DNA from 3 places in the Nesterenkonia sp. K-15-9-6 genome. Region 2 is predicted to be linked to each of the others. Evidence: riboswitches for the same ligand, from Rfam matches in the RefSeq annotation. Region 2 holds a riboswitch; each other region holds the start of a gene.

Region 1 (7,880 bases), on a different contig from region 2:
GGTGCGCCAGATCATCGAGAATCCCATGCTCAACGGTGAGGTGATCAGGCTCGACGGCGCAGTGCGGCTGGAGCCTCGGTGACGGGAGCCGGATCGCCGTTCCGTCTCATCTGCTGACGCGCGTGCGTGGCGGACTGCGCGGGCCACGACTCTGGTGTTGAATGGGCCCCGCACCACCCGGGACGACGACCTCCGCCGAGACGACACGCCCACGTCAGGCGGCACACCAGCAGCGACACATCCAGCGGATGGAGACCACCGATCGATGAGCACAGCGCGTCCGGACGAGCCCGTGCCGCCTGACGCGACCGAGTCTGCAGATTCCCCTGCCTCCTCCGCTTCCGCTGCCTCCCCCGCTTCCCCGGGATCCGCCGCCTCACCCATGCCCGGCGCCGAGGTCGAGGCCGCCCGAGCATCCTCGGCGCGCGGATTCCTCGCGGAGTACCGCTGGGGCCTCGGCGTCATCGGCGGGCTGGGCCTGCTGCTGCTCCTGCTCGTCCTCGGGCTGATCCTGACCGCGAACCCCCACGGGGGAACCCCGACCGACGAGGGCGATGGCCGCGGCACCGCCGGTGAGGACCGGGCGACCGGCCCGCTCGGCGGCGAGGCACGCCCGGAGAAGAGCGGCCATGAGGATCTCCTTCCCGCCGGCGGCGAGGCCTTCTCCGATGGTGAGGGCCTCGTCGTCGGAGAGGACATCCTGCCCGGCACCTACCGCCAGGACCCCGGATCGGGCCCGGAGGACGCGGTCTGCTTCTATGTCATCTACGCCGACGTCGGCGAATCCACCGTGCGGCGCACCGGGGCCGACGACCGCGGGATCGCGGTCCTGGAGGAGGGGGAGATCCTCGACTCGGTGGACTGCGGCGACTGGCTCCCGCTGGAGGACACCTTCCCGGAGCGGCCTGCCGACGAGTTCGGCACCGGCATGCACGTCGTCGGCGAGCATGTGGAGCCCGGAACCTATGAGCTGGAGTGGGATGAGGACACGATGCTGTGCTGGTGGGACGTCTTCCGGGACCTGCGCGGGGACGGTCACACCCTGGACTCAGGTTTCGTCCCCCGCGATGATCCCGAGTTCGGCGAGCCGCTGCGGATCACCCTCGTCGACCACGAACAGCTCGTGGTCAACTCGGAGGCCTGCGGCACCTGGACGAAGGTGAGCTGACACGCGGCGAGCTGGGCCTCAGGGCCTCTGCCCTCCTCACTGAGCCCTCAGTTCTACTACACTGCGTAGAAGAATCCATCTCCACCGACCCCAAGGAGCGCCATGCCCCGCATCACCGTCGGCCTGGGCGGGATCCTGATCCTGCTCGGCATCATCGCCTACATCGCCACCTCATTCGCCAGCTGGACCGCCTTGATCCCCGCGATCCTCGGCGTCGTGCTGCTGATCAGCGGTCTCATCGGCTTCAAGAACGCGAAGATCGGCATCCACATCGCCCTGGTGGTGGCGCTGCTCGGCGTCATCGGCACCTCGATGAACGTGATGCAGCTGGGCGAGCTGTTCGCCGGCGAGGCCGAGCGCCCCGCCGCCGTCATCGTCAGCACCATCACCTTCGTGCTGCTGATCGTCTACATCATCGCCGGTGTGCGTTCGTTCATCCGCGCACGCCGCTGGAAGGACGCCGAGGCCTGAGCCTCCCCGCACCGTCGCCGTGCGGACAGCCGATGGGCCGCCCCGAACGCCTCGGGGCGGCCCATCGTCGTCTCATGCCGTCGATCACCGTCTGATCCGGTCGATCCCAGGTCACCCTCCGGAGCCGGTGCAGTCCAACTGACCGGGCTCCATCTCGATCTCCTCGACGTCCAGGAGGCCGGCGAACTCCGAACCGAGGACCACATCCACCGTGAAGTCGTCACGGCCATCGACGTCCACCAGAGCCCCGGGGATGTGACGCTGCACGGTATAGGCCTGGCGCAGCCCTCGCTCACCGGCGCGGATGATCACATCGAAGCCGGTGTCGGCGAAATAGTCGTTGTCCACGGATTCCACTCGGAAGTCCCGGTCTGCCAGCTCGTCGGCGACGTCACCGGCGAGCCCTGGCTCGTTGGTGGAGTTGAGCACCTCCACCGGCACCCGTTCGGGAACCACGGGCGACAAGGTGCGGCTGGGGCAGTCCTCCCCGGCCGGAATGGCGCCCCCACCGACGATCGCGACGTCGATGGTGCCGTCGATCATGAGCCAGCTGCCAGCGGTGACGGCACCCAGGACGCCGATGGTGCCGGTCGCCACGACGATCTTCTGCCGCCGGGTCGCCGACGTCGGGGAGCTGCTCATGCCTCCATCCTATTTCCGCCGAGCGGCCGAAGGCCTCAGGGCAGCGCTGGCTCGCAGTCCAGATCCTCGGCGAAGAGCCCGACGCCGTCCTCCTCCGCCTGAGCCCAGGCCTCTTCCACGGGGCCGAGGAAGCGGTCGTTGGGAGGATAGTGGACCGGAACCCCGAAGCCGTCCCGGGCCATCTGGACGTTCAGCAGCACGTCGTCGGCCCATACTCCGGCGAGCAGGCGGTCATACCGGTCGGTGCGCTCCTGGTCGAACTCCAGGATGACGGGATCCCCCGGGGCGACCAGTGACTCCATATGCGCCGAGGACTCCGGACCCAGACATTCGACCGGCTGGTGAGGGTGCACCGACTCCGGGGTGTCGATGTTCAGGAGCCGAACCCGCTCCTCCTCTCCGTCCAGCTCCACGACGAGCGTATCGCCGTCGACCACGCGCACGAGGGTGGCGTCTTCACCGTCCTCCGACGGCGACGGGGCGGCACCTTCTCCCGGGCTCTGGATCCAGCTGATCAGCGCGCCGAGGAGGACCACCAGCACGAGCCCGAGCAACCACCACAGCAGTCCCTGACTGCCGCTGCGACGGCGTCTGAGCGACCTGCCGCCTCCGGCGCTCCTGGAAGCAGTGTGCAGCGACCGGCGCATCGATTTCCGCACATTCCGGCGCATCTCGTTCTTCAGGTACTGGTCAGGCATGCATATCAGCCTAGGCGGAACCGAGGTCAGAACTTCTCGGGACGCAGCACCTCGACATCGATGACCCACACGGTCATCGCGTAATCCCGGTAGTAGTGCTCCCGCAGATACGCAGAGACCGCCTGAGCGGTGCCCGCGTCACAGACGACCTCCACGCGGATGTTCGCGCTGGCCTCCCAGCCTGCATCGCGCACTCCTCGGCGGCCCTTTCCCCGGGCGTCGGTGATCGTATGCCCACGAGTGCCGAGCTGCTCCAGATCACGCAGGATCTTTCCCTCCAGGGCCGCCTCGGTGACGATGGTCAGCAGTTTGCGCGCGTGCGGTTCCATGAGCCTGCTCCTAGCCATGCACCCAGGTGGCCATGGCGTGGTAGATGGGTATGCCGATCAGGACGTTGAACGGAAAAGTGATGCCCAGGGCGGCGGCCAAGGACAGCGTCGGATTCGCCTCCGGCACGGAGATGCGCATGGCGGCCGGGACCGCGATGTAGGACGCGCTGGCAGCCAGCGTCGCCAGCACCACCGTGCCCCCGAGGGAGAGGCCCAGCAGCATGGCTGTTCCCGTGCCCACCACTGCGGAGAACAGCGGCATACCGATGGCGAATGCGCCCAGAAACACCCCATGTCTCCGGAGCCCTCCTACCTGGCCTGCTGTGATGAGCCCCATCTCCAGGAGGAACAATGCCAGAACCCCCTTGAAGAGGTCCATGAACAGAGGCTCGAGCGGAACGACGCCCTCAGGCCCGGCGGCCCAGCCGATGAGCAGACCCCCTAGCAGGAGCACGATGCCCTTGCCCAGGAACACCTCGTGCATCACCGAGCCCCAGCGTGTGGACCGGCTGACACCCCTGGCGAGCACGATCCCGACGAGGATCGCCGGCACCTCCAGAAGGACCAGCAGCAACGGCATATGTTCTTCGAAAGGCACACCGCGACTGCCGAGATAGGCAACGGCCACAGCGTAGGTGCCGACGCTCACTGAGCCATAGTGCGCGGCGATCGACGCAGCATCCACGCGAGCCAGCCGTCCCAGGAGGCGGAGCACAGGGAACGCGGCGAGGGCGAGGAGGAACCCCATGGCCACCACTCCGACCATCTGCGGCAGCAGCTCACCCAGGGGCTGCTTCGCCAGCTCCACGCCCCCTTTGAGCCCGATGGCCAGCAGCAGCACGATGGTCACCAGCTCATAGACGGCGGCAGGCAGCCGCAGCTCGGAACGCAGCAGTCCGGCCGCGATGCCGAGGACGAAGAAGAGGATGACCGGGTCGAGCATGCGGCGGGTCCTTCCGGGAGGGTCCTGCACGACGGGGCCACCAGGCGGCGACCGCATTGCTGACACACAATACACGACTTTTGTTTCGTGCTTGTTCTGTCACCCTGGATCTATACTGACCCCGTGCCGGATTCAGAGTGGACCTTCCTCACCAACCACGCCCATGTCATCCTCTGCGTCGCCAGAGAGCCCGGCATGCTCGTCCGGGAGATCGCCCGGAAGGTCGGGATCACCGAGCGCGCCGCCCAGCGGATCCTGGCGGATCTGATCGCCGACGGATACGTCGACAAGGAGCGCGAAGGTCGCCGCAATCGATATCGAATCCATCGCGACCGGCCCCTTCGACACCCCCTCGAGCGCCACCACAGCATCGGAGAGCTCCTCGCCACGCTCGGCGACCCTCCTGCATGACACGGTCGATGCACCGCCCCACGAGGCGCGTGGACACGCCTCACACCCTGCGGCACACCCCACGTCGGCGCCGCGTGTTCATTATGTTCATATAGCGTCATCCATGACGTCGGCCCTTCTCTCGCATGCCCGGCCGTGTTAGCGTCGTGGCAGAGAAGAACACCGAAGGATCACGAGAACCGGTCACACAGGCTCTGGCTTGGCCGGTCGGCAACCCTTTCCCGCGTGACGGGGTGCCCCAGATGACGATCCGGCCGCGAAGCTCGTATTCACTGAGATGGATTTATCTTCAGCGGCAAGCACGGCGCAGGGGAAGCCTCCCTGTGGCGCCTCATGAACGATGATGAACGCCCCACACGGAGGACCCTCCATGACACCATCTGTGCCGTCCGCCGGCACTCTGCCTCAGCACGCCCTGGATTCTGACGACCACACGCCGCACACCTCCTACCTGGTGCAGCGCACCCGACGCCGGTCGCTGATCTCTTTCGAGGTCTTCCCGCCGCGTCCCGCCACCGCCGGCCGCGACCCCTGGCGCAGCATCGAGCTGCTGGCCGAGGCCGGTCCGGACTACTTCTCCGTCACCCATGGCCACAACCAGCCCGAGGGGGCCAATCTGGAGGTCATCCGGCACCTGCTCCGGAGCACTCCCTCCCCCGTGATGGCGCACCTCATCAGCGCCGGAAGATCTCCTGCCCAGGTGCGCCGGGCAGTGGAGCAGCTGCTGGACCTCGGCGTCCGGGACGTCCTGGCCCTGCGTGGGGACCCACCGGGCGGTGGCCGGGAGTGGATCCACCAGCCCGCAGGCCTGAACCGCGCCGCCGAGGTGGTGCGTCTGGTCAGGGAGGTGGAGCAGGAGCGCCTCGACCCACCCGAGGGGCCCGGCGCCCGCCCGGTGTCCATCTCAGTGGCCGCCTATCCGCCCTCCGGCACGGACCGGGACCACGAGGCGGACCTGTGCGCACTGTGGGAGAAGCAGGAGGCCGGCGCCGACTACGCCATCACCCAGGTGTTCTATGACCCCGAGGACTACGCCCGCCTGGTGGACGACGCCCGATCCCAGGGCATCCACCTGCCGGTGGTCGCCGGGCTGGCCCCGCTGACCAGCCCCAAGCGGCTGCGACGCCTGGAGGAGATCTCGGGAGTTCCGGTGCCGCAGCACCTGCTCGACTACCTCGACGTCGCCGACCCCGCCGAGCGACGGCGCCGCGGGGTGGCCGCCACGCTGAACCTGATCGACGCGGTCCTCGAGCTCGGATGTCCCGGCCTGCACCTGTTCACCTTCAACCAGCACCCGGCCGCCCTGGCGATCCTCGATCACCTGAGGATCCGAGACGCCGCACGTCAGCAGCGGGTCCTACCCGAGCTGCCCTGACGCCGGAGCACACTGCTCCCTGCCTGACAGGGACCCGTCATTCCTGCGGACCGCGTCGCGGTCGGCTGTCCTGGTGCGCCCTGCGGCCTCGCCCGGAACGAACCGCCCGGGCCCCTGCGATCCGTCCATCACCTGCATCTGACCCCAGACACATCTGACACACATGACAGAGGAGACATCATGACCACCACCCCTGCCCGCCCCGAGGACCAGCCGCCCGCTCAGGTTCCCGCCCTTCCGGCGACCGTGCTCGGCTACCCGCGCATCGGACCGAACCGGGAGATCAAGAAGGCGCTGGAGGCCCATTGGCGCGGCGGAGACGTCGACGCCCTGCAGGAGGCGATCCGGGCTCACCGCTCCCGTACCCTGGGCCATCTGGCAGGCCTGGGCCTGGAGGCGGACTCGGCGATCCCGGCCGACGGCGCCGTGATCGATCAGGTCCTGGACGCCTCGATGCTGCTCGGCCTGGTGCCGCGGCGCTTCCGCGAGGCCGGGTTCTCCGCCGCCTCCCCGGATTCCGGCGAGGGCCTGGCCCTGGTCTCCGCGCTGGCCCGCGGCACCTCCACGGTGGAGCCGCTGGAGCTGACCAAGTGGTTCGACACCAACTATCACTACTACGTGCCGGAGATCGAGCCAGACGTCGCCTTCTCCCCTCAGCCGGACGCCGTCGCCGAGCGCTACCGCACCTTCCGCGATCTGGCCGCAGAGACCGCCGGCGGATCCCTCCCCCGGCCCACCCTGCTGGGCCCGGTGAGCTTCCTGCTGCTGGCCAAGGCCGTCGGCGCGGAGAGCCAGGCCCCGGACGGCACAGCGGGCGACGGCGGAACCGTCCCGCAGGCATCGCGGTTCGACCGGCTCGACGAGCTGGTGACCGCCTACTCCACCCTGCTCCGCGCCCTCCATGACGCCGGCGCGGCCTGGGTGCAGCTGGAGGAGCCCGCGCTGGCCTCCGACGGCTGGGACCTCCCGCGGGAGCAGATCGTCACCGGCCTGCGCACCGCCTACACCGCGTTCGCGGGGCTCACGGAACGCCCGGCCCTGTTCGTGCCGGTGAGCTACGGCACCGCCGGCGACGACGCCCTGGCAGCCCTCGGCGCAGCCGGCGTCGAGGCGGTGGGCCTCGACCTCGAACGTGGCGTGCTCCCCCCGGAGCAGGCCCTGGAGCCGCTGACCGGACGGACTGTGGCCGCCGGCGTCGTCGGCGGACTGAACGTGTGGCGCACCGATGTGGCCCGAGCCGCCGGGCTGCTGGACCAGCTGCGGACGCGGCACGAGGGTCCGCTGACGGTGAGCAGCTCCACGTCGTTGCTGCATGTCCCCCACGACGCCGCCCGAGAGGCGCAGCTGGACCCGCAGGTGGCCGGGTGGCTCGCCTTCGCGGACCAGAAGGTCGGTGAGGTGCTGGCGCTGACCGGTCACCTCTCCGAAGGCCCAGACGCTCTGGAGGGCCTGCGTGCCGACGACGCCTCGCGTCGCAGGCTCCGAGAGCAGCACCCGCAGGTCCGGGTGGAGGCGGTGCGCCGTCGTCTGGACGAGGTGCTGCCCCAGGATCGTCGGCGGGCCGCCGCCGAACACCGGCGGGCCGCCCAACAGGCGGCTCTGGATCTGCCACCGCTGCCGACCACCACGATCGGCTCGTTCCCGCAGACCGCCGAGATCCGCCGAGTGCGGGCCGCCCACCGACGCGGCGCCCTCGACCAGCAGGGATACGAGCAGGCCATCCGCGGGCAGATCGCCGACTGCATCCGCCGCCAGGAGGACCTGGGTCTGGACGTGCTGGTGCATGGCGAGGCGGAGCGCAACGACATGGTCCAGTACTTCGCGGAGAACCTGGAGGGGTTCA
Region 2 (7,880 bases):
GCGTCGCCAGCTCGCGTCCCACCAGGTCCTCCGGAGAGTCGATGCCCTCCCGGACGATCAGCTGCACTCCCCCGCTGGCGGCACCGGAGACCACGACCACACTCTCCCCGCCGGACTGCGCGTAGGAGTGGATGGCCGGGTTCGGACCGATGAAGGCGGCGTCCACCGCCCCCGCGGTGAGCGCCTCCAGCGCGGCCGGACCGGCGGTGAAGGTCTCTGCATGGAACGCCGTGCCGTGCAGGTGCTCGGCGAACAGGTCCTCCTGCAGCCCCACCAGGGCCGGTGCGTGGGTGACGTTGGGGAAGTAGCCCAGCCGCAGCTCCTCAGCCCGCTGGTCACCGGCGTAGAGCTCCTCGGCCGAGACTGCCTCGGGCTCATCGTCCTCCTGCGGCCAGGTGGTGGCCAGCACGGCCGTGCTGCCCACCAGCAGGGCCGTGCCGGCCCCGACGACGACGGCGAGCAGCCGGCGCGGGCCGGGGGCCCGGGTGAGCACCCGGCCGTCAGGGGCCGTGGTCTGCTCAGCGGTGATGCGGACGCGGCCCATGGCTCACTCCGCCAACCAGGCGTCGTCGTCCTGGGCCTCGGTGTCCGCAGCGGCGGGCAGGCGCACCATGCCCGCGGCGAGAGTGTCTCCGCTCTCCGGGTGGATCAGCAGCACCGCGCCGGTGCGCTTGGCCACGGCGTAGTCGTCCACAGGCAGGGCACGGGCCAGCCGCACGGTCACGGTGCCGATGTCGTTGAGCACCAGCTGGTCCGCGGGCCGGGAGGTCAGGCTGGCCAGGTCGAGCCGGTCGGTCACCTCGCTGACCAGTGCCTTGACCGTCTCGGTGCCGTGCTTGACCAGCACCCGGGCACCGTCGGTCAGCGCCCCGTCGCCCAGCCAGGCCAGGGACAGGGTCAGCTCGTCGCGCTCGACGGCGGGCGCCTCCGGCGCGGCCAGCAGGTGGCCGCGGGCGACGTCGAACTGGTCCTGGAGCTCCACCACCACGGACTCGGGCGCGGCGGCCCGGTCAGCAGCGTCCACGGTGCCCGTTCCCTCGGCGGCGGCCTCCTCACCGGCGGCACGCGCCTGCAGAGCCGTGCGGTGGACTGCGCTCACCGTGGTGCGGTGGCCGCCGGGCTGGATGAGCACCTCATCTCCGGCCGCCAGCGACCCGGAGACGATCTGCCCGGCGTAGCCGCGGAACTCCGAGTGCGGCCGGATGACGGTCTGCACGGGCAGCCGCAGCGGTTCGGTGCGGCGGCGGGCGTGGTCGGCGTCCGGCAGCTGCTCCAGGATGGGCAGCAGCGCCTCGCCGTCGTACCACGGGGTGTGGGCGGACGGGGCGACCACGTTGTCTCCGCGCAGGGCGGAGACCGGCACCACGATCGGTGCGGTGGCGCCGGAGCCTCCCCCGTCGTCGGCCTGCAGCTCGGCCGCGATGCGGGCGACGTCGGCCTCCACGGTCCGGAAGGCGTCCTCCCGGTAGTCCACCGCGTCGATCTTGTTGACCGCGATGATCACGTGCTCCACCCGCAGCAGGTGGGCGACCGCCAGATGGCGGCGGGTCTGCTCCACCACGCCGTGTCGGACGTCCACCAGCAGCACCACGGCATCCGCGGTGGAGGTGCCGGTGACGGTGTTGCGGGTGTACTGGACGTGCCCGGGGCAGTCGGCCAGCACGAAGCTGCGCCGATCGGTGGCGAAGTAGCGGTAGGCCACATCGATGGTGATCCCCTGCTCCCGTTCGGCGCGCAGGCCGTCGGTCAGCAGGGCGAGGTCGAGCTCCGCGCCGTCGTCGCCGAAGCCCCGTTCCTTGGAGGAGCGGGCGACGGCGTCGAGCTGGTCGGACAGGATGGCCTGGGCGTCGTGGAGGAGGCGGCCCACCAGAGTGGACTTGCCGTCGTCGACGCTGCCGGCGGTGGCCAGCCGGAACAGTGTGGCGGTCATCAGAAGTATCCGTCCTTCTTGCGGTCCTCCATGGCGGCCTCGGAGAGCCTGTCGTCGGCGCGGGTCGCGCCGCGTTCGGTGATGGTGGCGGCGGCCACCTCGTGGAGCACCGCGGTGTTGTCCGCGGCCTCAGAGAGCACCGCCCCGGTGCAGGACATGTCACCGACGGTGCGGTAGCGCACGCGCAGCACCTCGGTGGGCTCCGCCGCGGTGGGTCGGCTGTGCGGACCCACGGCCCGGATCATGCCGTCACGGTGGAAGACCTCGCGGTCGTGGGCGTAGTACAGCGGAGGCAGCTCGATGTCCTCGGCGGCGATGTAGCGCCACACGTCCAGCTCGGTCCAGTTGCTGATCGGAAAGGCCCGCACGTGCTGGCCCGGCCGGTGGCGTCCGTTGTAGAGGTTCCACAGCTCGGGGCGCTGGCTGCGCGGATCCCACTGGCCGAACTCGTCGCGCAGCGAGAGGATGCGTTCCTTGGCCCGGGCCCGGTCCTCGTCCCGCCGGGCGCCGCCGAAGACGGCGTCGAAGCGGCGCTGCGCGATGGTGCGCAGCAGCGGCACCGTCTGCAGCGGGTTGCGGGTGCCGTCGGCGCGTTCGGTGAGCTCGCCGGCGTCGATGAGCTCTTGGACGCTGCCGACCACCAGCTCCAGGCCGAGGCGCTCCACGGTGCGGTCACGGAAGTCCAGGACCTCCTCGAAGTTGTGACCGGTGTCGATGTGCACCACCGGGAAGGGGATCCTCCCGGGCCAGAACGCCTTGGCGGCCAGGTGCAGCATGACCACGGAGTCCTTGCCGCCGGAGAACAGCATGGCCGGCCGATCGAACTCGGCGACGACCTCCCGGATGATGTGGATGGACTCGGCCTCCAGGCGGGCCAGCGCGGACTGGCCGGCGAGGTCGACGACGTCGGCGGCCCGTGGGGCCGCGGCGGTGGCGGTGGTCATCTCAGGCTCCTGTGGCGGTGGTGGTGTGGATGCCGCATTCGACCTTGCCGCTGCCGGCCCAGCGTCCGGAGCGGGGGTCCTCCCCCGGGGCGACCTTCTGGGTGCAGGGTCGGCACCCGATGGACGGATAGCCGTTCTGCAGCAGCAGGTTGACCGGGAGGTCATGGCGGTTCGAGTGGTCGACCAGGTCGTCGAAGGTCCAGGGGGCGACCGGGTTGACCTTGATGAGTCCGTGGAGCTCGTCGAAGGTGACCAGCGGCGTGTCCACGCGGGTGGGCGCCTCATCCCGGCGCACTCCGGTGAACCAGAGCTTGTAGCCGCTCAGCGCCTCCCCGAGAGGCTCCATCTTGCGCATCCGGCAGCAGGCGGCCGGGTCCCTGCCGAACAGGTCCTTGCCGTACTCGGCGTCCTGCTCCGCCACGGTCAGCTTCGGAGTGACGTCGACGACGGTGACGTCGAGACGACGGGCGACCTCATTCCGGGCGGCCAGCGTCTCGGTGAAGTGATAGCCGGTCTCCAGGAACAGCACGTCCACACCGGGCAGCTGCTCCGCGACCAGCGCCGGCAGGACGGCGTCGGCCATGGAGCAGGCGACGGCGACGTCGGCGGTGTCCACATGCCGTGCCGCCCAGCCGATCACCTCCTCGGCGGGGGCGTCCCAGCCGAGCTCCTCGGCGCCGGCGGCGGCCAGGGCGCGCAGCTCCTGGGTGAGGGCGGTGTCGGTCGCGGCGCTCATACCAGCTCGACCTCTCTCTTCTGCAGCTCGGAATCGTCCACCCGGTGGCTCCACTGGGCGAAGGTCTCCCCCGTCTGTCGGCCGTCCAGGTACCGGCGGACCAGCAGCTCCACGTAGTCCACGAGCTCCTCCGCCGTGACCTTCAGCCCTCGCACAGTCCGGCCGAGACCGGCCTCATCGCGGTCCACGAAGGTGAGCCCGCCGCCCAGGTGGACCTGGAAGCCGGGGGTCTTCTCCCCGTCGGCGTCGGGCAGCAGCTGCCCCTTCAGCCCGATGTCCGCGGTCTGGATGCGGGCGCAGGAGTTGGGGCAGCCGTTGATGTGCAGGGTGAGCCGCTCCGGCATCTGCTCGGCGACGTCGGCCAGCCGCTCCTCCAAGGCATCGATGGTCCGGGCCGCCGTGGTCTTGGTCTCCACGATGGCCAGCTTGCAGAATTCGATGCCGGTGCACGCGATGGTGGAGCGCCGGAAGACGCTGGGCCGGGGATCCAGCCCCAGCTCGGCCAAGGCGGCACAGACCGTCTCGACGTCGTCTTCGGCGATGTCGAGGACCACGAGCTTCTGGTGCGGCGTGGTGCGCAGACGGTGGGAGCCGTGACGCTCCAGCAGGTCCGCCAGCTCGATCAGCAGCGTCCCGGAGACCCGACCCACGGTGGGGGTGACGCCGATGTAGCACCGGCCGTCCTTCTGCCGGTGCACGCCGACGTGGTCCCCGGGAGTGTCCGGGGCGGACGGGGCCGGCCCGTCGGTGAGCGTACGGCCCAGGTACTCGTCCTCGATGACCTGGCGGAACCTCTCCGGCCCCCATTCGGCCAGCAGGAACTTCAGCCGGGCCTTGTTGCGCAGGCGACGGAACCCGTAGTCGCGGAAGGTCTGGGTGACGGCATGCCAGACCTCGGCGGCCTCCTCCTGGCGGACGAAGACTCCCAGTCGCTCGGCCAGCCGGGCGTTGGTGGAGAGCCCGCCGCCGACCCACAGGTCGTAGCCGGGGCCATGCTCCGGGTGCACGACGCCCACCAGGGCGAAGTCGTTGATCTCGTGGACCACGTCCTGGCTGGGGTGTCCGGTGATCGCCGACTTGTACTTCCGCGGCAGGTTCGCGAGCTCGGGATCGCCGATGTAGAGCCGAGCGATCTCCTGGATGACAGGGGTGGGGTCGATGATCTCATCGGCGGCGATGCCGGCCACCGGGGAGCCCAGGATCACTCGGGGGGTGTCTCCGCAGGCCTCGGTGGTGCCCAGGCCGACTGCTTCGAGGCGGCGCCAGATCTCCGGGACGTCCTCCACGGCCACCCAGTGCAGCTGGATGTTCTGCCGGTCGGTCACATCGGCGGTGTCCCGGGCGAAGTCTCGGGAGATCTCCCCGATGACACGCAGCTGCTCGGTGGTGAGGGCGCCGCCGTCGATGCGGACCCGCAGCATGAAGAACTTGTCGTCCACCTCTTCGGGCGGCAGCGAGTTGTGGGCCCCGGCCGGCACGCCGGGGCGACGCTGGGTGTAGAGGCCCCACCAGCGAAAGCGGCCGCGGAGGTCGTCCGGGTCGATCGAGTCGAAGCCCTGCTTCGAGTAGATCGTCTCGATGCGCTCCCGGACGTTCAGCCCGTTGTCGGCCTGCTTGAACTCTTCATTGTGGTTCAGCGGCTCGGTGCCGTCGACCTTCCACTGCCCGTTCGGGCGCTTCTTCGGCCGGCGGGCGGACACGGCGGACACGTCAGTGCTCATGCTCCTCCATCGCTCCTGGCGTTAGCACCCGGCTCTCCCGGGTTGCTGCGGCGTCGTCGAGCCAGATCTCTCAGCCGCTCTGGATGGTTGCTGGTGTGAGCACCACGCTACTGGACGCCAGACGGAAAACGAAGATTCCACGTCATATGTCGTCATCTATGTTCATGTGTTCATATGAGTTGCGCGACGGAGTGAGACCTCCCGCAGACACGCGCCATCGACTCCCCGGCGAGGCCGGGCCCTGCTCCGCGGCTCAGGCCTCGTCGAGGCCCTTCTCCGCCAGCCAGTCGGCGGCGACGTCGGCGGCCGACGCCTGGTCGTCCACACTGACGGCGTTGAGCCCGTTGAGCTCCTCCTGCGTCAGTTCGGCCGTGACCTCCTCGATGAGCGCCGCGGCGTCGTCCCCCACAGAGTCGGAGACCAGCGGGAGGATGTTCTGCGGCAGCACCAGATCCTCCGGGTCCTCCAGCATGACGAGGCCGTTCTCCTCGATGGCTGGATCGGCGGAATAGATGTCGGCCACCTGAACGTCCCCGTCGAGCAGCGCCTGCACGGTCAGCGGCCCACCGGAGTCCTCCACCGGGACCAGGGTGACCTCCACCCCGTAGACCTCCTGCAGACCCTCAGGGCCGTAGGGACGAGTCTCGAACTCCGAGTTCGCCGCGATCCGCAGATCCTCATCCACGTTCGCAAGGTCACCGACGCTGCGCAGCTGATGCTCCTGTGCGAACTCCGCGGTCACCACGAAGCTGTCCTGATCGGTGGCCTCCGCCGGCTCCAGGGCGCTGATCCCCTCCGGGAGGCTCTGCTCCAGTCCGGCGAGGATCTCCTCCAGGTCGGAGGCCTCAGGCTCCGCGTCCACGTACTGCAGCAGGTTCCCGGCATATTCGGGGAACACGTCGATGTCCCCGGCCTCCAGCTCCGGCATGTAGACCTCGCGCTGGCCGATGTCGAACTGCCGGTCCACCTCGTGGCCGCCCGCCTCGAGCCGCTGGGCGTAGAGCTCCGCGATGATGGTGTTCGAGTAGTACTGCTGGGAGCCGACCACCAGCGCGCCGCCCTCGGCGCCGGCGTCGTCGTCTCCCCCGTCCGCCAAGGGATCCTCGGCCCCGCAGGCGCTGAGAGCCAGCGCGGCAAGTCCCAGCAGGGCGGCGGAGACGAGGGCAGGACGGCCGAGACGGCCGGGGGCGGGGCTCGAGCAGGACACGGGGACCATCCTCTCCTGGAGCTCAGTGGATCCCGGGGATCCTCCTGAGAATCCGTAGGGCTGCGATGAACAGGGCGTCGACGAGGATCGCCACGGCGATGACCACGAGGGACGCTCCCAGCATCATGGCATAGTCATGGTTGCGCAGGCCCAGGAACAGCGGCCGCCCCAGTCCCCCGGCCCCCACGTAGGCGGCCAGGGTGGCGGTGGCGATGACCTGCAGGGTTGCCAGACGCACCCCGCCCAGGATCAGCCGCAGCCCCAGCGGCACCTCCACGGTCACCAGCACCTGCCACGGGCTGAGCCCCTGGGCGCGCGCGGCGTCGACCACGCGGCGGTCCACCGCCTCCACCCCCGAATAGGCGCCGGCGATGATCGAGGGCACCGCCAGGACCACGAAGGCGATCATCGGGGCCTTCAGCCCGATCCCCACCGCGAGGCCGGCCAAGGTGATGATCCCCAGGGTCGGCAGAGCACGGGCGGCCCCGGTGGAGAGCACGGCCAGCGCCCGGCCCCGCCCGGTGTGGCCGATGACCAGCCCGGCAGGAAGGGCGATCGCCGTGGACAGCACCAGCGCCAGCAGGGTGTACCAGAGGTGCTCGGCCGTGCGGACTCCGAGACCACCCGGACCCGCCCAGGACTCGGCGCTGAGGACCCACTGCAGCGCCTCCATCAGATGGGTCATGAGCCGGCCCGCCTCGCCTGGGTACGCTGCCAGGGCATCGCCAGCCGGCCCAGGCCCACCAGCAGCAGGTCCACGACGACGGCGAGCAGCACGGTCATGATGATGCCGGCGGCGATGGACGGCACGATGCCACGCTGGAACCCGTCGGTGAACAGGGAGCCGAGGCTCGCCACACCCAGGACCGCGGAGACGCTGACCAGACTGATGGTGCTCACGGAGACCACCCGCAGCCCCGCCAGCAGCGCAGGCCCGGCCAGAGGCAGCTCCACTGTGAGGAAGGCGCCCCAGCGGGACTGCCCGACCGCGACCGCGGCCAGCCGGACGTCCTGGGAGACCGCGCCGAAGGCATCCGCGGCGGAACGGACCATCAGCGCCAGACCGAACAGCGTGAGCGCGACGATCACATTGAGAGCGTCCCGCACCCCGGTCCCGATGAGGATCGGCAGGACGATGAACAGCGGCAGCGACGGAATCGCATAGAGCAGACCCGCCGAGCCCAGGAGAGGCTCACGCAGGCGTCCGAGCCGATCGGCGACACGCCCCAACGGAAGGGCCAGCAGGAACGCCGCTGCGACGGCGGGAAGGCTGAGCAGCAGATGGTCGACCGTCAGGCTCAGGATGCGCGGCAGGTTCGCCAGGGCCCAGTCCATCAGCAAC
Region 3 (7,880 bases), on a different contig from region 2:
GGAGAACACGCTGGGCACCACGGCGGGCAGCTGCACGGTGACCAGCAGGCGCAGCCCGTGGTACCCGAACGCGCGGCCGGCCTCCACCAGCTGTGGATCCACGTGCCGCAGCGCGGAGTGCACGGCGGTGAAGACGGGGAAGAACGCACCGATGGCGATGAGCGTGACCTTGGAGTCCTCATAGATGCCCATCCACAGGATGAGCAGCGGCACCCACGCCAGGGACGGCACGGCCCGGAAGGCCCCGATGGTGGGGTGCAGCAGGGAGTCGGCGACCTTGGAGAGCCCCAGCACCGAGCCCAGCGCCAGGCCCAGGCCCGCGCCCACGGCGAAGCCCAGCAGCACCCGCTGCACGGAGATGGCGATGTGCTGATAGAGCTCCCCGCGCTCGAACAGCTCCACCCCGGCGGCCAGCACCGACTGCGGAGTCGGCAGCTGCACCGGGGAGAAGACGCCGGCCGCGGTGACGCCGTACCAGAGGGCCAGCAGGACCAGCGGCACGATCGCTCCGATGAGGACCCGACCGCCGGGGATGCGACGTACACGAGCAGGCACTCCAGCGTCCGGACTGTCCGGGCCGGTCACCGGCCGGGGTGCGGCTGAGTCACGGTCGCCCAGCACCCGTGCGGGCTCCGCGCTCTGGTGGCGGCCCTCCTCGTCCCGGGTCCGAGCGCCGTCAGGCAGCGTCTGGCTCATCACTGATCATCCTCGTCGTCCTCGACGATCGTGGCCTCGTCCTCAGAGCCCTCGGCGTCGGTGGCCTGCCGGTTCTCCGCGAACTCCGGATGGAACAGCGTCTCGAGCGCCTCGTCGATGCTGTCCTGGCTGGAGACGTCGCCGGTGTCGAGGAAGATCGGACCGACCTCCTGCAGCACCTCACGCTGGGCGGCGCCGGGGACCGGGTCGACGTCGAAGTTCGACCGCTCCCGGATCACCGTCTGGGCGACCTCCAGGTCGATGTTGCTGTGCTCGGCCAGGATCTCGGCTGTCTCCTCGGGGTTCTCCTGAGCCCATTCGCGGGCCTGCTCATAGACGTCCACCACGGTCTGGGCGACGTCGGGGTGGTCCTCGATGAACGACTCGGTCGCGTTGATCACGCTGTAGGTGTTGAAGTCCACGTTCCGGTAGAACAGCGTCTCGCCGTCGGCCTCGGCTCCCGCCATGATCGGGTCCAGTCCGGCCCAGGCGTCGACGTCGCCGTTGGCCAGCGCGCTGCGGCCGTCCGCGTGCTGCAGGTTCTGCACCTCCACATCGCCCACCTCCAGGCCGGCCTCGTGCAGGGACTGCACCAGGAAGAAGTACGGGTCGGTGCCCAGCGTGGCGGCCACGGAGCCGCCCTCGAGGTCGCCGACGTCGGTGATCCCCGAGTCCGGCGAGGTGACCAGGGCGGCCCACTCCGGCTGGTTCTCGATGAGGATGATCTGCTGCGGGGCGCCGTTGGCGCGCGCCAGCAGGGCGGCGGAGCCGGCCGTGGATCCGACGTCGATGGCCTCGGCACGCAGCTTCTCATTGGCGTCGTTGGAGCCGTGGGACTGGATCCATTCCACCTCGGTGCCGGCCTCGGAGAGCTCCTCTTCGAGCCAGCCGTGCTCCATGATCACCAGGCTGAGCGGGTTGTAGGTGGCGAAGTCGAGGGTGAGCGTGTCCAGTTCGCCCTCGGCGGTGCCGCCGGATCCCTCGCCCTCCACGCATCCGGTCGCCAGCAGAGCGACGGCCGCGCCGGCGATCGTCGCGGAGGCGGCGCGTCGGAACCGCGGCCGCGGGAAGCGGGCAGGGGAGAAGGAGGTGTCGGTCTGACTGGGCATGTCGTGAAGGGACCTTTCGTGCGTGGGTGGGAGCCGCCCCGGTCGAGCTCGGGCTCCGCCCGGCCGCGCCGAGCGGAGGCCGGGAGCGCCCGGGCCGCGCGGCCTGTCAGTCCTGAACTGTCAGACCTGAGCGGAACGTGCGGTCCGGCCGGGGCGGGTGGGCTAGTGCGCGTCGACGCCGAGGCCGGCCAGGAGCTCGCCGCGCAGGGCGGCCAGCTCGGCGGAGGCACGGTCACGCGGCCGGCTGCCCGGAACGGTGAGCAGGCGGGAGACGGTGGCGCCCTCGCGGGCGGGGTCCACCGGGTCGGCGCCGAGCAGTAGGATTCGGTCGGCCAGCTGCAGGGCCTCGTCGACGTCGTGGGTCACCAGCAGCACCGTGGTGCCGGTCTGCGCATGGACGTCCAGGAGGAGGTCCTGCATCTTCAGCCGGGTCAGGGCGTCCAGGGCGCCGAAGGGCTCGTCCAGCAGGAGCACGCCGGGGCGGCGGGCCAAGGCCCGGGCCAGCGAGGCGCGCTGCGCCATGCCGCCGGAGATCTCCCGGGGGCGAAGCTGGGCGCGCTCGGCCAGGCCGACCAGTTCGAGCAGCTCATCCACTCGCCGACGGCCCTCCGCCGCGGACACGTGCCGCGGCAGCCCGAGGGAGACGTTGCGGTGCACCGAGCGCCAGGGCAGCAGCCGAGGCTCCTGGAAGCCGACGGCGGTCCGTTCGTCATAGGTGCGCACCGGGGTGCCGTCGATGATGACCTCACCGGAGCATCCGGCGTCGAGACCGCCGACGGCGCGCAGTAGCGTGGACTTCCCGCAGCCGGAGGCGCCCAGGATGGCGACCACCTCGCCGGGGGAGATGTGCAGGTCGACGTCGTGCAGGACGGTGCGTCCGTCGAAGGCGCGCCCCACACCGCGCAGCTGCACGTCCATCGAATGCGTGGCGGCCCCTGCGGGGGCGGGACGGTCCAGCAGAGCGACGCCGCCGGAATGCTCGGAGAGGTGCTGGTCAGACTCGTGCGTCACGAGTGCGGGTGCAGACGAACCCATAGGAAATTCACTCCCATCGATCCTGGCGGTAGCACCTTTTCTGATGCGACGGGCACAGAGAGGCCGATCGACGCATCCGAAGGTTGCTGCGGCGTCACAGAGCCAGATCTCTCAGCCGCTCGGGATGGTGTACGTGCTCAACCCTACGCGGATCAGCGTGGGCCGGGCAAAGGTGATGTCACAGTGTGAGACATGTGGGGTGGCGTGGGCCCGACGACGGTGCCCCCGGATGGAGGGGGATGCCCTCAGGCTTCGGGAGACAGCGGGCCGAGGCTCTTGAACTCGCTCTGGTGGAACACCAGCGCCTCGGCGGAGTCCTCGACCGCCAGGTCCAGCAGCTCGAGCACGACGATGTCATGGTCGCCGGCCCGGACCTGGTCGTAGATGCGGGTGGTGAAGGTGACGGGCGCACCCTCCAGGGTGATCGACCCACCTGTGCCGATGCTTGTCCTCAGGCCGGTGAATCGGTTCTCCCGGTCCTTGGAGGCGATCTTCCGGCACAGCTCCGACTGGCCGTGCCCGATCAGTGACACTCCCAGCTCGGTGTCCGCCCCGGCCAGCTTCGGCCAGGTGGTGGAGCTGTGCTGCACCGCCACCGTGGCCAGCGGCGGCTCGAGCGAGACGCCGATGGTGAAGGTGGAGGCCACGAGCCCTTCCGGGCGGCCGTCCACCTCGGCGGCGACGACCACCACCCCCTGCGGGAAGTGGCCGAAGGTCCGGCGCAGCTCCAGCGGATCGACGTCGGCCAGCCGGGTGGCGGCGCGGCCCACGGCGGGGCGGGCTCCGGTGTCAGCGGGCGCGTGCGGCACGGTCTCCTCCACGGTGGTCGTGGGGCGCTCGGCGGCGGCCAGTGCGGTGCTCATGGCGGATCAACTCCCATCGGTCCTGGCGGTAGCACCTTTTCTGAAGGATCCGCCGGAGGGGGCGGATCGCATCCGAAGGTTGCTGCGGCGTCGACGAGCCAGATCTCTCGGCCGCTCGGGATGGTCTGTGTGTCCAGCGTACGGCCGCAGAGAGATGTGATCAAAGAACCGTTCGCAGGATGAGACGCGGCGACATATTCCGTCCAGCGGGCGCGCAGGATGCGTCCAGAGTGTGGCTCCCTCAGTCCGAGGGGGCTGTACATTCTTACGCCTCGTGACATGAACTCAATCCGCTGACTTGACGATTGTTCATCTGCTGCGCGTATGGTTGACCCCAACGAACCCATCCAGAGCGACTGAGAGATCTGGCTCGACGACGTCGCAGCAACCACCCGGAGCAGCCGTGCCCAGTGCGGCCCGGGGAACGGTGCTAACGCCAGAGACGATGGAGAATGCCCGATGATCTCACTGCGCCATGTGTCCACGTCCTTCCCCGCTGCCCGGGGCAAGGAGCCCATCCACGCCGTCGATGACGTCTCCTTGGAGATCCCCCGCGGGAGCATCCAGGGGATCATCGGCTTCTCCGGCGCCGGGAAGTCCACGCTGCTGCGCAACATCAACCTGCTTGAGCGCCCCACCTCGGGTGAGGTGCATGTGGGCGGGGTGGAGCTGACCGCCCTCGACGACGAGGCTCTGCGTCGCGCCCGGCACCAGATCGGCATGATCTTCCAGGGGTTCAACCTGGTGAACAATCTGACCGTCGCCCAGAACGTGGAGCTGTCCCTGAAGTTCGCCGGCGAGAAGGACCGTCGCGTCCGCCGGCGTCGCGCCGCCGAGGCGCTGGAGATCGTGGACATCACCGACAAGGCCAAGGTGTACCCGGCCCAGCTCTCCGGCGGGCAGAAGCAGCGGGTGGCCATCGCTCGCGCCCTGGCCACTCGGCCGGAGGTGCTGCTGTGTGACGAGCCGACCTCCGCCCTGGACCCCTTCACCACGGCGACGGTGCTGCAGTATCTCGCCGACGTGAACCGCGAGCTCGGCATCACCGTGGTCATCGTGACCCACGAGATGGAGGTCATCAAGGCCCTGGCCGATCACGTCGCCGTCATGGAGTCCGGCCGCGTGGTGGAGCAGTTCCCCGCCCGGGAGCTGCAGCGCGAGGGCTTCGCTCCGCACACCTCCATCGGCCGGTACCTGGTCAGCGACGGCATCAGTGTGGACCGTGACGGCGGCGCCCGGACGCAGGCGCCGACGCCGAGCGGGGACCAGGGTCGCGCCGCAGAGTCCGCAGAGTCGGCAGAGTCCGCAGAGTCCGCAGAGTCGGCAGAGTCCGCAGAGCCGCCGGCGCCCCAGGACCCGCCCCGTGGCCCCCGGAGGCTCGCGGCCTCTGAGCTGCTCGCCGCCGTGCCGTTCGAGGGAGGTCGTCGCTGATGGAACGCATCCTCGAACTGCAGCCCGAACTCGTCCAGGCCATGCTGGAGACCTTCGCCATGATCGCGGTGGCCATCCCGCTGGCGGTGCTGTTCGGCACTCCGCTGGGCATCTGGCTGTTCATCCATGCCCCGGGCGGAATCGCTCCGCTGCCCCGCGCCCATGCGCTGGTCAGCGGGATCGTCAATATGGTCCGCTCCTTCCCGTTCCTCATCCTGCTGATCGCGATCATTCCGTTCACCCGGCTGGTCGTCGGCACCACGGTCGGCACGGCGGCTGCGATCGTCCCACTCACGGTCAACGCCATTCCCTACTTCGCCCGGCTGGTGGAGCAGAACATCACCCAGCTGGGGTCCGGGGCGGTGGAGGCCTCCCGTGCCATGGGGGCCACTCGCGGACAGATCATCCGCAATGTGCTGCTGGTGGACGCCAAGCCGGCGATCATCGGGTCCATCACGATCACCACCGTCAGCTTCATCTCCTATTCGGCCATGGTCGGACTGGTCGGCGGCGGCGGAATCGGCGACTTCGCCATCCGGTACGGGTACTACCGCTATGAGACCGCGGTGATGATGGTCGCCATCGTGCTGATGATCGCCCTGGTGACGCTCGTGCAGTTCAGTGGCACCCGCCTCTCGCGGCTCACCGACAAGCGCATCTGACCACCGGCCGGTTCGGCCGCCCCTGCGCTCCGTGCGCACTCCTCCATCCCGGCGTGCAGGTCGCTGCACCCTGACAACGAAAGCTTGTGACATGCCCAGAACACTGACATCCTCCGGCGTCTCCGGCGCGCTCGGGCTGACCGGGGCCACCGGTTCGCTCGCCTCCTCCCCGCTCGGGCGCCGCAGCCTGCTGCTCGGCGGACTCGCCGCAGTGGGGACCTTCACCCTGACCTCCTGCGGGCTGGCCGACGCCGTGGGCGACGACGACCGCACGATCAGCATGATCGTCACCGAGTCGGCGCCCTTCCAGGACCCCACCGAGATCGTCAAGGACATCCTCGCCGAGGACGGCTGGGAGCTGGAGACCACCTACGTCACCGACATCATCCAGCCCAACCAGGTGGTGGCCCAGGGGGAGTACGACGCCAACTTCTTCCAGCACATCGCCTACCTGCGGCAGTTCAACCAGGACAACGGCACCGATGTGGAGCCCGCGTTCTCCGTCTACTACGCGCCCAGCGGCATCTTCTCGCTGCAGCATGACAGCATCGAGGACCTCCCCGACGGCGCCCAGATCGCCCTGGCGGTCGACACCGCGAACAACGGCCGCGGGATCAAGCTGCTCGCCGACGCCGGGGTCCTGGAGATCGACGAGTCCAAGGAGGTCACCGAGCTCTCGCAGCGGGACATCATCGACAACCCGAAGGACTTCGAGTTCATCGAGATCGACCAGCAGTCCGCCGCACAGACCCTGCCGGACGTCGACGCCGGCTTCGCCTTCGCGCGGCTGGTCGCCGAGGCGGGCCACGACGTCGCCGAGACCGCGCTGATCCTGGAGGACGACGACGACGTCCGCATCCCCTTCACCTGCGTGGTCGCCGGGGCGCCCGGCTTCCAGGACACCGAGAAGGCCGCCGCCCTGCAGGAGGCCTTCCAGTCCGAGGAGGTCCAGCAGTGGTTCGAGGACTACCTCGACGGCGCCATCGACTTCACCGACGAGTTCACGCTCGACACCGTCGAGCCGATCTGGGAGGACTTCACCGCATGAACCGCAGCACCATCGGCCGTCCCTCCCAGGCCCCCACACTCTCCCGGCGGCGGCTCCAGCGCGGTGCACTGGGCATCGCCGCGCTGGCCGCCGTCGGGAGCCTCACCTCCTGCGGGCTGGCCGACGCCGTCGGGGACGAGGACCGCACCATCAGCATCATCGTGACCGAGTCCGCGCCCTTCCAGGAGCCCACTGAGATCGCCAAGGATCTGCTGGCCGAGGAGGGCTGGGAGCTGGAGACCACCTATGTCACCGACATCATCCAGCCGAACCAGGTGGTGGCCCAGGGTGAGTATGACGCGAACTTCTTCCAGAACTTCGCCTACCTGGACCAGTTCAACTCTGACCACGGCCTGGACATCGAGCCGGTGTTCGCCGTCTACGAGGCCCCCGGAGGGCTCTTCTCGAGTGAGCACAGCGAGCTGGGCGATCTGCCCGAGGGCGCCCAGATCGCGCTGCCGGTGGACACCGCCAACAACGGGCGCGGCCTGAAGCTCCTCGCCGACGCCGGGCTGCTGGAGATCGACGAATCGGTCCCGGTCACCGAGCTGTCCCAGCGCGACATCATCGAGAACCCGCGGGACCTCGAGTTCGTGGAGGTCGATCAGCAGTCCGTGGCGCAGAGCATCGACGACGTCGACGCCGCCTTCGCCTTCCTGCGCCTGGCCTCCGAGATCGGCCTGGGCCCCGAGGACACCCTCGCCCTGGAAGGTGAGGACGTGGCCCTGCCCTTCACCTGCGTGGTGGCCGCCGCCCCGGACTTCGCCGGCACCGAGGCCGCCGAGGCGCTGGAGCGCGCCTACCAGTCCGAAGAGGTCCGCGACTGGTTCGCCGACTACCTCGACGGCGTGCTCGACCCGGCCTTCGAGGTCGACGTCGACGCCGCCTGGGCGGAGATCTCCGCATGACCGCCCCCACCCTGCGGCGCTCGCCAGCGGCCGCAGACACCAGACTCTCCCGGCGCCGGCTGCTCAGCGGTTCACTGGGCATGGCCGCTCTGGCCGGCGTCGGGAGCCTCACCTCGGGCTGCGGGATC

The links. Region 2 has a riboswitch for S-adenosylmethionine ahead of SD455_RS06085 (nitrite/sulfite reductase). Riboswitches for the same ligand answer to the same signal wherever they lie in the genome.
Region 1: linked by a shared signal. The riboswitch ahead of SD455_RS11255 (methylenetetrahydrofolate reductase) and the one ahead of SD455_RS06085 (nitrite/sulfite reductase) in region 2 are both predicted to bind S-adenosylmethionine.
Region 3: linked by a shared signal. The riboswitch ahead of SD455_RS08550 (methionine ABC transporter ATP-binding protein) and the one ahead of SD455_RS06085 (nitrite/sulfite reductase) in region 2 are both predicted to bind S-adenosylmethionine.

Annotation. Positions count from the first base shown of each region.
Region 1 is NZ_JBQYEY010000017.1:6,372-14,251, reverse strand. It holds gene SD455_RS11295 (SDR family NAD(P)-dependent oxidoreductase) at 1-82, shown strand, start outside; gene SD455_RS11290 (hypothetical protein) at 266-1,168, shown strand; gene SD455_RS11285 (hypothetical protein) at 1,271-1,639, shown strand; gene SD455_RS11280 (LytR C-terminal domain-containing protein) at 1,751-2,281, opposite strand; gene SD455_RS11275 (thermonuclease family protein) at 2,317-2,979, opposite strand; gene SD455_RS11270 (P-II family nitrogen regulator) at 3,006-3,308, opposite strand; gene SD455_RS11265 (sodium-dependent bicarbonate transport family permease) at 3,319-4,251, opposite strand; gene SD455_RS11260 (helix-turn-helix transcriptional regulator) at 4,375-4,662, shown strand; SAM riboswitch class IV at 4,831-4,970, shown strand; gene SD455_RS11255 (methylenetetrahydrofolate reductase) at 5,033-6,037, shown strand; gene metE (5-methyltetrahydropteroyltriglutamate--homocysteine S-methyltransferase) at 6,218-7,880, shown strand, end outside.
Region 2 is NZ_JBQYEY010000007.1:5,246-13,125, forward strand. It holds gene SD455_RS06065 (ABC transporter substrate-binding protein) at 1-544, opposite strand, end outside; gene SD455_RS06070 (GTP-binding protein) at 548-1,930, opposite strand; gene cysD (sulfate adenylyltransferase subunit CysD) at 1,930-2,874, opposite strand; gene SD455_RS06080 (phosphoadenylyl-sulfate reductase) at 2,876-3,610, opposite strand; gene SD455_RS06085 (nitrite/sulfite reductase) at 3,607-5,331, opposite strand; SAM riboswitch class I at 5,335-5,421, opposite strand; gene SD455_RS06090 (ABC transporter substrate-binding protein) at 5,585-6,547, opposite strand; gene SD455_RS06095 (ABC transporter permease) at 6,561-7,223, opposite strand; gene SD455_RS06100 (ABC transporter permease) at 7,220-7,873, opposite strand; gene SD455_RS06105 (ABC transporter ATP-binding protein) at 7,873-7,880, opposite strand, start outside.
Region 3 is NZ_JBQYEY010000011.1:32,711-40,590, forward strand. It holds gene SD455_RS08530 (ABC transporter permease) at 1-696, opposite strand, end outside; gene SD455_RS08535 (aliphatic sulfonate ABC transporter substrate-binding protein) at 696-1,805, opposite strand; gene SD455_RS08540 (ABC transporter ATP-binding protein) at 1,968-2,723, opposite strand; SAM riboswitch class I at 2,851-2,971, opposite strand; gene SD455_RS08545 (flavin reductase family protein) at 3,086-3,703, opposite strand; SAM riboswitch class I at 3,714-3,830, opposite strand; SAM riboswitch class I at 4,044-4,155, shown strand; gene SD455_RS08550 (methionine ABC transporter ATP-binding protein) at 4,163-5,134, shown strand; gene SD455_RS08555 (methionine ABC transporter permease) at 5,134-5,796, shown strand; gene SD455_RS08560 (MetQ/NlpA family ABC transporter substrate-binding protein) at 5,888-6,844, shown strand; gene SD455_RS08565 (MetQ/NlpA family ABC transporter substrate-binding protein) at 6,841-7,752, shown strand; gene SD455_RS08570 (MetQ/NlpA family ABC transporter substrate-binding protein) at 7,749-7,880, shown strand, end outside.